One region of the Streptomyces sp. NPDC058045 genome, then DNA from elsewhere that is predicted to be linked to it. Evidence: riboswitches for the same ligand, from Rfam matches in the RefSeq annotation. Region 1 holds a riboswitch; the other holds the start of a gene.
What was found. Region 1 has a riboswitch for thiamine pyrophosphate ahead of thiC (phosphomethylpyrimidine synthase ThiC). Riboswitches for the same ligand answer to the same signal wherever they lie in the genome.
Positions count from the first base shown of each region.

Region 2: linked by a shared signal. The riboswitch ahead of thiO (glycine oxidase ThiO) and the one ahead of thiC (phosphomethylpyrimidine synthase ThiC) in region 1 are both predicted to bind thiamine pyrophosphate.

Region 1 covers NZ_JBHVRR010000009.1:28,993-33,170, forward strand. The annotation lists gene ACFVST_RS08150 (IclR family transcriptional regulator) at 1-197, shown strand, start outside; gene ACFVST_RS08155 (SsgA family sporulation/cell division regulator) at 296-730, shown strand; gene ACFVST_RS08160 (YibE/F family protein) at 835-2,298, opposite strand; TPP riboswitch at 2,376-2,546, shown strand; gene thiC (phosphomethylpyrimidine synthase ThiC) at 2,540-4,178, shown strand, end outside.
Region 2 covers NZ_JBHVRR010000025.1:17,863-22,040, reverse strand. The annotation lists gene ACFVST_RS17035 (thiazole synthase) at 1-245, opposite strand, end outside; gene thiS (sulfur carrier protein ThiS) at 248-478, opposite strand; gene thiO (glycine oxidase ThiO) at 475-1,680, opposite strand; TPP riboswitch at 1,678-1,791, opposite strand; gene ACFVST_RS17020 (NAD(P)/FAD-dependent oxidoreductase) at 1,927-3,177, shown strand; gene ACFVST_RS17015 (Rv2175c family DNA-binding protein) at 3,267-3,632, shown strand; gene thiE (thiamine phosphate synthase) at 3,775-4,178, shown strand, end outside.

The DNA of each region.
Region 1 (4,178 bases):
GGCCGATCTTCGAGCGGCAGGAGTACGCCCTCGGCACCGAGTGCGCGGCCATCCCGATCACTGTGGGTGCGACCGCCGCCACCCTCGCCATCTCCCTTCCCTCGCACCGGAGTTCGGCTCTGGAGGCGCTTGCCCTGCGGCTCCAGCGGGAGATCGGCGGGCTGCTCGGGACACTCGACATCTCTATCAGCATCTGAAAACTCACTCCTTGTGATCTGATGTGCACAGTGAGCAAGATGCCACCAGCGCCGGGGACTTGTGCCCGGCCAGTCGACGGCAAACGACGGGGTAGGCGATGCGCGAGTCGGTACAGGCCGAGGTCATGATGAGCTTTCTCGTCTCGGACGAGCTCTCTTTCCGGATCCCGGTGGAGCTCCGTTACGAGACGGATGATCCGTATGCCGTGCGGTTCACCTTCCATCTGCCCGGCGATGCGCCTGTGACCTGGGCGTTCGGACGGGAGTTGCTGGTGGACGGGGTCGCCGGGCCGTGCGGTGACGGCGATGTGCACATCTGGCCCACCGATTCCGAGGTGCTGGACGAGGTGTTCATCCGGCTCCAGGTCGGCGCGGACCAGGCGCTGTTCCGGGCCGGCGCGGCCCCCCTGGTCGCGTTCCTCGACCGCACCGACCGGCTGGTGCCGCTCGGGCAGGAGCAGAAGCTGGCCGACTACGACACCATGCTCGACGAGACGCTGGACCGGATCCTCGCGGAGCAGAGTGCGGGCTGACACGCCCGCCCGCACATGCCAGCCGTAACGCTTCAGCAACGGCCCGCCGCCTTCCGCCAGTTGAAGAGCGGCGGCCCGCCGGACGCCCCGCCCCGGGGCCGGGCTCAGCGCTTGCGGCGCCGCCCTCCGCCGCCCCGCCCCGACCGGGCGGGCCCGCGACCCCCCGGCACCGGCCCCACCGCACTCCCGGAACTGCCCACCCCCGCAGGCCCGTTCACCGGCACAGCCCCCGCGCCGCCCGCCACCGGCACGCTCCCGGCGCCCCCCTCCGGCCGGTCCGCGGAGACGACCAGGGTGGCCAGCAGCGTCGTCACCGGTACCGAGGCGACCAGGCCGATCGAGCCCACCAGCGTCCGTACGATCTCCTCCGCCACCAGTTCGCTGCCCGCCACGGTGCCCACTCCGCTGCGGGCCACCGAGAAGAGCAGCAGCAGCGGCAGGGCGGCACCCGCGTAGGCCAGGACCAGGGTGTTGACGACGGACGCGATGTGGTCGCGGCCGATCCGGATGGCCGCCCGGTAGAGCCGCCGCCGTCCCATCGAGGGGTCGGCCTGGTGCAGCTCCCACACCGCGGAGGTCTGGGTGACGGTCACATCGTCGAGCACCCCGAGCGAGCCGATGACGACTCCGGCCAGCAGCAGCCCGCTCATGTCGATGGACGGGTACAGGCCGTGGATGAGGCCGGTGCTGTCGTCGGTGTTGCCGGTGAGCGCGGCCCAGCCGATGAAGAGGGAGCCGAGCAGCCCGATCAGCAGCAGCGAGACCAGGGTGCCGAGCACCGCCACCGAGGTGCGGGCGTTGACGCCATGGCAGGTGTAGAGCGCGATCAGCATGATGGCGCTGGCCCCGATCACCGCCACCACCAGCGGATTCGAGCCCTGGAGGACGGCCGGCAGGATGAACAGCGTCAGCACCAGGAAGCTCACCGCGAGCGCCACCAGCGCCAGCAGCCCCCGCAGCCGCCCCACCGCGACCACCGCCAGCGCGAAGATCCCCGCCAGCAGCACCATCGGGAACTTCCGCTCCACATCGCTGACCGAGTACTGGAGTTCATGCGGGGCGTCGGGCGCGTAGGAGACCACCACGCCCTGGTGGGCGTGGAGTTGGCGCGGGGAGTCGGGCCGGACGATCTCGGTGAAGGTGCGGCCGCGGTCCTTGCCGGTGTCGACCCGGACGGTCGCCTTGCCGCAGGCCCCGGCCGGCTTCCGCTGGGCCGAACCGCCGTCCGCGGCAGGGGCGTTGCCACCGGAGCCACCGGCACCGCCCGGGTCGCCGGTGCCACCGGCGCCGCCCGAGCCGTCGGCGTTCACCGAGGAGCACGGCACCTTCTCCACCTGGACCACGGTGGCCTGTTGGGTCTGCCGGTCGAAGCCGACCCCGGAACGCTGGTGCGGCGGGGCGCCGCCGGGCCACAGTGCCACCAGCCCCACCACCACGGCCACCGCGAACGGGATGAGCACCGCCGCGATCACCTTCCGCAGATGCCGCGAGACGGGCGCCGCCGGGCCGTGCCCATGGCTGTGGCCGTGCTCGGGCGGGTGCGGCGGTGGCTGAGGGGGCTGTTGCATGGAGGTCACCTGCCGATCATCCCAAGAAGCGGACGTCCCTGTTCACAGAGCGCCTCCGCACGTTAGCTTAGAAGCGCTTTTGCACACGCGGGAGCTCGGAGCACCGGGCTGAGAGGGCGCTGACCTGCGCATTCGCGAGGACCGTACGGCGATGACGTACGGGCACACCTCGCGTGCGGGAACGGCTGCGTCGACCGCTGAACCTGTTACCGGGTAATGCCGGCGTAGGGAGTTAGGTCACATGACCGCATCTGACGCACACCTGCCTGCCTCCGTCCCGTCCGAGGGGACCGGAAGCACCACGGAGGACGGGCACACCACCGGCTGGCACAAGGGATATCTCACAGGGCCCGAGGGCACCCGCCCGGACCTGCGGGTCCCGGTCCGCCGAGTCCACCTCACCAACGGCCGGGCCGTCACCCTGTACGACACCTCGGGGCCGTACACCGATCCGGAGACCGAGACCGACGTCCGGCGGGGGCTCGCGCCGCTGCGGGAGAACTGGATCATCGCCCGCGGCGACACCGCGGAGTACGCGGGTCGCCCCGTCCGCCCCGAGGACGACGGCATCAAGCACACCTCGCCGCGCGGCGGGCTGCGCAATCTGGACGCGGTGTTCCCCGGCCGCCCCCGCCAGCCCCGCCGCGGCCGCACCGGCCGGGCGGTGACCCAACTCGCCTACGCACGGCGGGGCGAGATCACCCCGGAGATGGAGTACGTCGCCATCCGGGAGAACCTCGCGCCCGAGACGGTGCGCGAGGAGATCGCGGCCGGCCGCGCCGTACTGCCGGCCAACGTCAACCACCCCGAGACCGAGCCCATGATCATCGGCAAGCGGTTCCTGGTGAAGGTCAACGCCAACATCGGGAACTCCGCGGTCACTTCCTCCATCGAGGAGGAGGTGGAGAAGATGACCTGGGCCACCCGCTGGGGCGCCGACACCGTCATGGACCTCTCCACCGGCCGCAACATCCACACCACCCGCGAGTGGGTCCTGCGCAACTCACCCGTCCCCATCGGCACCGTCCCGCTCTACCAGGCACTGGAGAAGGTCGACGGCCGTGCGGAGGAGCTGAGTTGGGAGGTGTACAAGGACACCGTCGTCGAACAGGCCGAGCAGGGCGTGGACTATATGACGGTGCACGCCGGAGTGCGCCTGCCGTACGTCCCGCTCACCGCGAACCGCAAGACCGGCATCGTCTCCCGCGGCGGCTCCATCATGGCCGCCTGGTGCCTGGCCCACCACCGCGAGAGCTTCCTCTACGAGCACTTCGAGGAACTCTGCGAGATCCTCGCCGCCTTCGACGTTACCTACTCACTCGGCGACGGACTGCGCCCCGGTTCCATCGCGGACGCCAACGACCGTGCCCAGTTCGCCGAGTTGGAGACCCTGGGCGAGCTGAACCGGATCGCCAGGCGGCACGAGGTGCAGACCATGATCGAGGGCCCGGGCCATGTCCCCATGCACAAGATCAAGGAGAACATCGACCTCCAGCAGCAGATCTGCGAAGAGGCGCCCTTCTACACCCTCGGCCCCCTCACCACCGACATCGCCCCCGCCTACGACCACATCACCTCCGGCATCGGCGCCGCCATGATCGGCTGGTGGGGCACCGCCATGCTCTGCTACGTCACACCCAAGGAGCACCTGGGCCTGCCCAACCGCGACGACGTCAAGACCGGCGTCATCACCTACAAGATCGCGGCCCATGCGGCGGACCTCGCCAAGGGCCACCCGGGCGCCCAGGACTGGGACGACGAACTCTCCGACGCCCGCTTCGAGTTCCGCTGGGAGGACCAGTTCAACCTGGCCCTCGACCCGGACACGGCCCGAGAGTTCCACGACGAGACCCTCCCCGCCGAACCCGCCAAGACGGCCC
Region 2 (4,178 bases), on a different contig from region 1:
ACCGCCTCACCCGCGGTGTAGCAGCCCGCGGTGTTCGGCAGTACGGCGATCCCGAGGCGCTCCAGCACCGAGAGCACCGAGCCCTGTACGCCCGGGTCGAGGCGGCGCATCGCCACCGTGGTCAGCTCGGTACCGGAGACGGCCAGCGAGCGTTCCAGCACCTCCAGGCTGGGGGCGCCGCCGGTCCCCATGATCAGCCGCGAGGACAGCGTGGTCCCGCCGAGGGCGAGCGGGTCGTCCGCCATGGTCAGCCTCCCTGGACAGCGGTGAGGATCTCGACCCGGTCGCCGTCCCCGAGCACGGTCCCGGACCACTCGGCACGGGGCACCACACTCTCGTTGACCGCGGCCGCCACGCCCTTCGGCGCCGCGGACAGCCCGGCGACCAGGGCGTCCAGCGCGGTCCCGGCGGGTACGGCGCGCTGCTCGCCGTTGACGGAGAGGAGCACGGAGTCGGGGCGCGGGCTCAGCGGGCTCATACGGGCAGCTCCACGGGTGCGCCGGCGGTGAACCGCCGGGGGGTGAACGGGCGGGCCTCGGCGGGGAGTTCGCCCTCGGTCAGGGCGTGCGCCAGGATGTCGCCGGTGATCGGGGTGAGCAGCACCCCGTTGCGGTGGTGGCCGGTGGCGAGCAGCAGGCCGTCCAGGCCGGTGGGCCCGAGCAGCGGGGCGTTGTCGGGGGAGCCGGGGCGCAGTCCGGCCCGGGTCTCGGCGAGCGGCAGTTCGGTGATGCCGGGGATCAACTCATGGGCGTCGCGCAGCAGTTCGTAGACCCCGCCGGCGGTCACCGTGGTGTCCCAGCCCAGCTCCTCGGTGGTCGCGCCGAGCACCAGCTCACCGTTGAGCCGCGGCACCAGATACACCTGGCCGCCGCGGACCACGGCGCGCACCGTACGGCTCAGGAACGGCCCGTACCCGGCCGGCACCCGCAGCCGCAGCACCTGCCCCTTGACCGGGCGCACCGGCGGCAGCACCTCGGGCGGCACCCCGGCCAGCTTCCCGCTGAGGCTGCCGCCGGCCAGTACGGTGCGGCCCGCGGCGAGTTCGGTCCCGTCGCCGAGGACGGCACCGGTGGCGCGGTCACCGGCCGTGCGCAGCCGCTCCACCCACTGCCGGTGCAGGGCGACTCCGGCCCGCTCGCACGCGGTGACCAGGGCGGACGCCAGCCGCCGCGGGTCGATCTGGTGGTCGCCGTCAACCCGCAGCCCGCCGCGCACCCCGGGCGCCAGCATCGGCTCCAGGCGGCGGCACTCCCGCCCGGAGAGCCACTCGGAGTCCAGCCCGGAGCGGGTCTGGAGGGTGTGCAGCTCCCGCAGATGCGCCCGGTCGTCGGCGTCCAGCGCCACGGCGAGGGTGCCGCAGCGGCGGTAGCCGAGGTCCTGCCCGCTCACCTCGGACAGTTCGGCGGCGAAGTCCGGATAGCGGTGCGCGGAGGCCAGGTTGAGGCCGAGCAGGGTCTGCTCGCCGTGGTGGAGTTCGGTGACGGCGGCGAGCATTCCGGCCGCCACCCGGGCGGCGCCGCCGCCCGGTTCGGGGTCCGCGACCGCGGTGCGCAGCCCCCGCTGCGCCGCCCGCCAGGCCGTGACCAGTCCGATGACGCCGCCCCCGACGACCAGGACGTCAAGCTGCCCCGCCGCCCCGGCGGGCGCACCGGCCCTGTGCTGTGCTGACCGTGCTGACATGGGCGTCCAGCCCCTCCCTTCGCCGGCATGACCCGGATCAGGTTCGTACGGTCGGAGGCTGCTTCGGCCTCCCTCTCAGCCCGCCGCGTACGGGCTCCCGCGAGTGTGGTCCGCCGCCACCCTAGCCCCTGCCGCCCCAGCCGCAGTAGGGGTGCCGGCGGTGTACCGGGCCGGCGGCGGGCGTGTGCACGGCATCACGGAGGAAGCCCGCTGACCCCGGGCGGCCGGGTGGATAGGGTGACCGGGATGAGCGACGAGACGCGGCCCGGTGGCGGGGCACAGGCAGAGCGGACGGGGCGGAGCGTCGTGGTGGCGGGCGCCGGGATGGCCGGTGTGCAGACCGCCGTCGCCCTGCGCGAACAGGGCTTCACCGGCCCGATCACCGTGCTCGGCGCCGAGCCCCACCAGCCCTACGACCGGCCCCCGCTGTCCAAGGCCGTCCTCCTCGGCAAGGCCGAGGACTCCGCCTTCGACGTCGACTTCGAGGCGCTCGGCGTCACCCTCCGCCTCGGCCTCCCGGTCACCGGCCTGCGCGCCGCCGAGCACACCCTGGACACCGAGGCCGGGCCCGTCCCCTACGACTCCCTGGTGATCGCCACCGGCGCCGAACCGGTCCGGCTGCCCGGCCCCGCCGACGTCCCCGGCGTCCATCTGCTGCGCACCCTGGACGACGCGGCGCGGCTGCGTCCCGTCCTCGCCGGGCAGCGGGACGTGGTGGTGGTCGGGGCGGGCTGGATCGGCGCCGAGTTCGCCACCGCGGCCCGGGAGGCGGGCTGCCGGGTCACCGTGGTGGAGGCCGCCGACCGCCCGCTGGCCGGTGCGCTGCCCGCCGAGGTCGCCGCCCCCATGGCCCGCTGGTACACCGAAGCCGGCGCCCGACTCCGCACCGGCGTACGGGTGGTGGGCGTCGAGCCGGGCTCCGTCCTGCTCGACGACGGGACGCGGCTGCCCGCCGGAGCCGTCGTCGTCGGCATCGGCGCCCGCCCCGCCACCGGCTGGCTGGCCGGCTCCGGCATCGCCCTCGGCGAGCACCGCGAGATCCTCGCCGACGACCGTCTGCGCACCTCCCTGCCCGGGGTGTACGCGGTGGGCGACTGCGCCTCCTTCCCGTCCCGCCGCTACGGCGAACGGCTGCTGGTGCACCACTGGGACAACGCCCTCCAGGGCCCGCGCACCGTCGCCGCGGACATCGTCGGCGACGAGGCGGGCGAGCCGATCCGCTACGACCCGGTGCCGTACTTCTGGTCCGAGCAGTTCGGCCGCTTCGTGCAGTACGCCGGGCATCACGCGGGCGCCGACGCCGTGGTCTGGCGGGGTGATCCGGAGGGCGCCGCCTGGTCGGTGTGCTGGCTGCGGGGCGAGCGGCTGGTGGCGGTGCTCGCGGTGGGCCGGCCCCGGGACCTGGCGCAGGGCCGCAAGCTCATCGAGTCCGGTGCGGCACTCGACCCGCAGGCGCTGTCCGACCCGGCCCGACCGCTCAAGTCGGCCCGCAGATAGCCCCGTTCGCCGCCGCGGCACCCCCTGCGGGAGTGGTGGCGGGGGCGGGGCACGTGCGGCTGTCGGTGGCAGATGGCACGCTTGTCCCCGTGACCGAGATTGACATGAAGACCGATGCTCTCGTCCCCGCCTGGCTCACCCTCCCCGACATCGCCGAGCAGCTCGACGTCGAGGTGACGCGCGTACGCCAGCTCGTCAAGGAGGGCCAGCTGATCGCCGTGCGCCGCGGTGAGAACCGCGTCCTCCAGGTGCCGGCCGCCTTCATCGACGGCGACAAGGTGGTCAAGGGCCTCAGCGGCACCCTGACCCTCCTGCGGGACGACGGCTTCACCGACGAGGAAATGCTGGAGTGGCTCTTCACCCCTGACCCGTCCCTGCCCGGCACCCCCGCCGAGGCCCTGAGCGAGAACCGCGGTACGGAGGTGAAGCGCCGCGCCCAGGCGCTCGCCGTCTGACCCCGCCCACCGTCCGACCGACCGCAGCACCGGGCTGCCTGTACGGGCCGCGGAACGTCCGCGGCCCGTACGCTGTGCTGCCCAGGCCGGTGGTGCGCGTGCCGTCGTGCCGGTGATCGCCCAGCCCGAGGAGCCGCCGCCCATGACCCGCACCGAGCCCACCGGCCCCCGCGAGCAGTTGGCCGGCGCCCTGCTGTACCTGTGCACCGACGCCCGCAAGCGGCAGGGCGATCTGCCCGAGTTCCTGGACGCGGTGCTCGCCGGGGGCGTCGACATCGTGCAGTTGCGGGACAAGGGCATGGAGGCCGCGGAGGAGCTGGAACATCTGGCCGTCCTCGCCGAGGCCTGCCGCCGGCACGGCAAGCTGCTCGCGGTGAACGACCGGGCCGATGTGGCGCACGCCGCCGGGGCGGACGTCCTCCACCTCGGGCAGGGGGATCTGCCGGTGCCCGCGGCCCGCGCCCTGCTCGGTGCGGAGGTGCTGATCGGCCGCTCCACCCACGCCGGGGCGGAGGCGGCGGCCGCCGCGGTGGAGCCCGGCGCCGA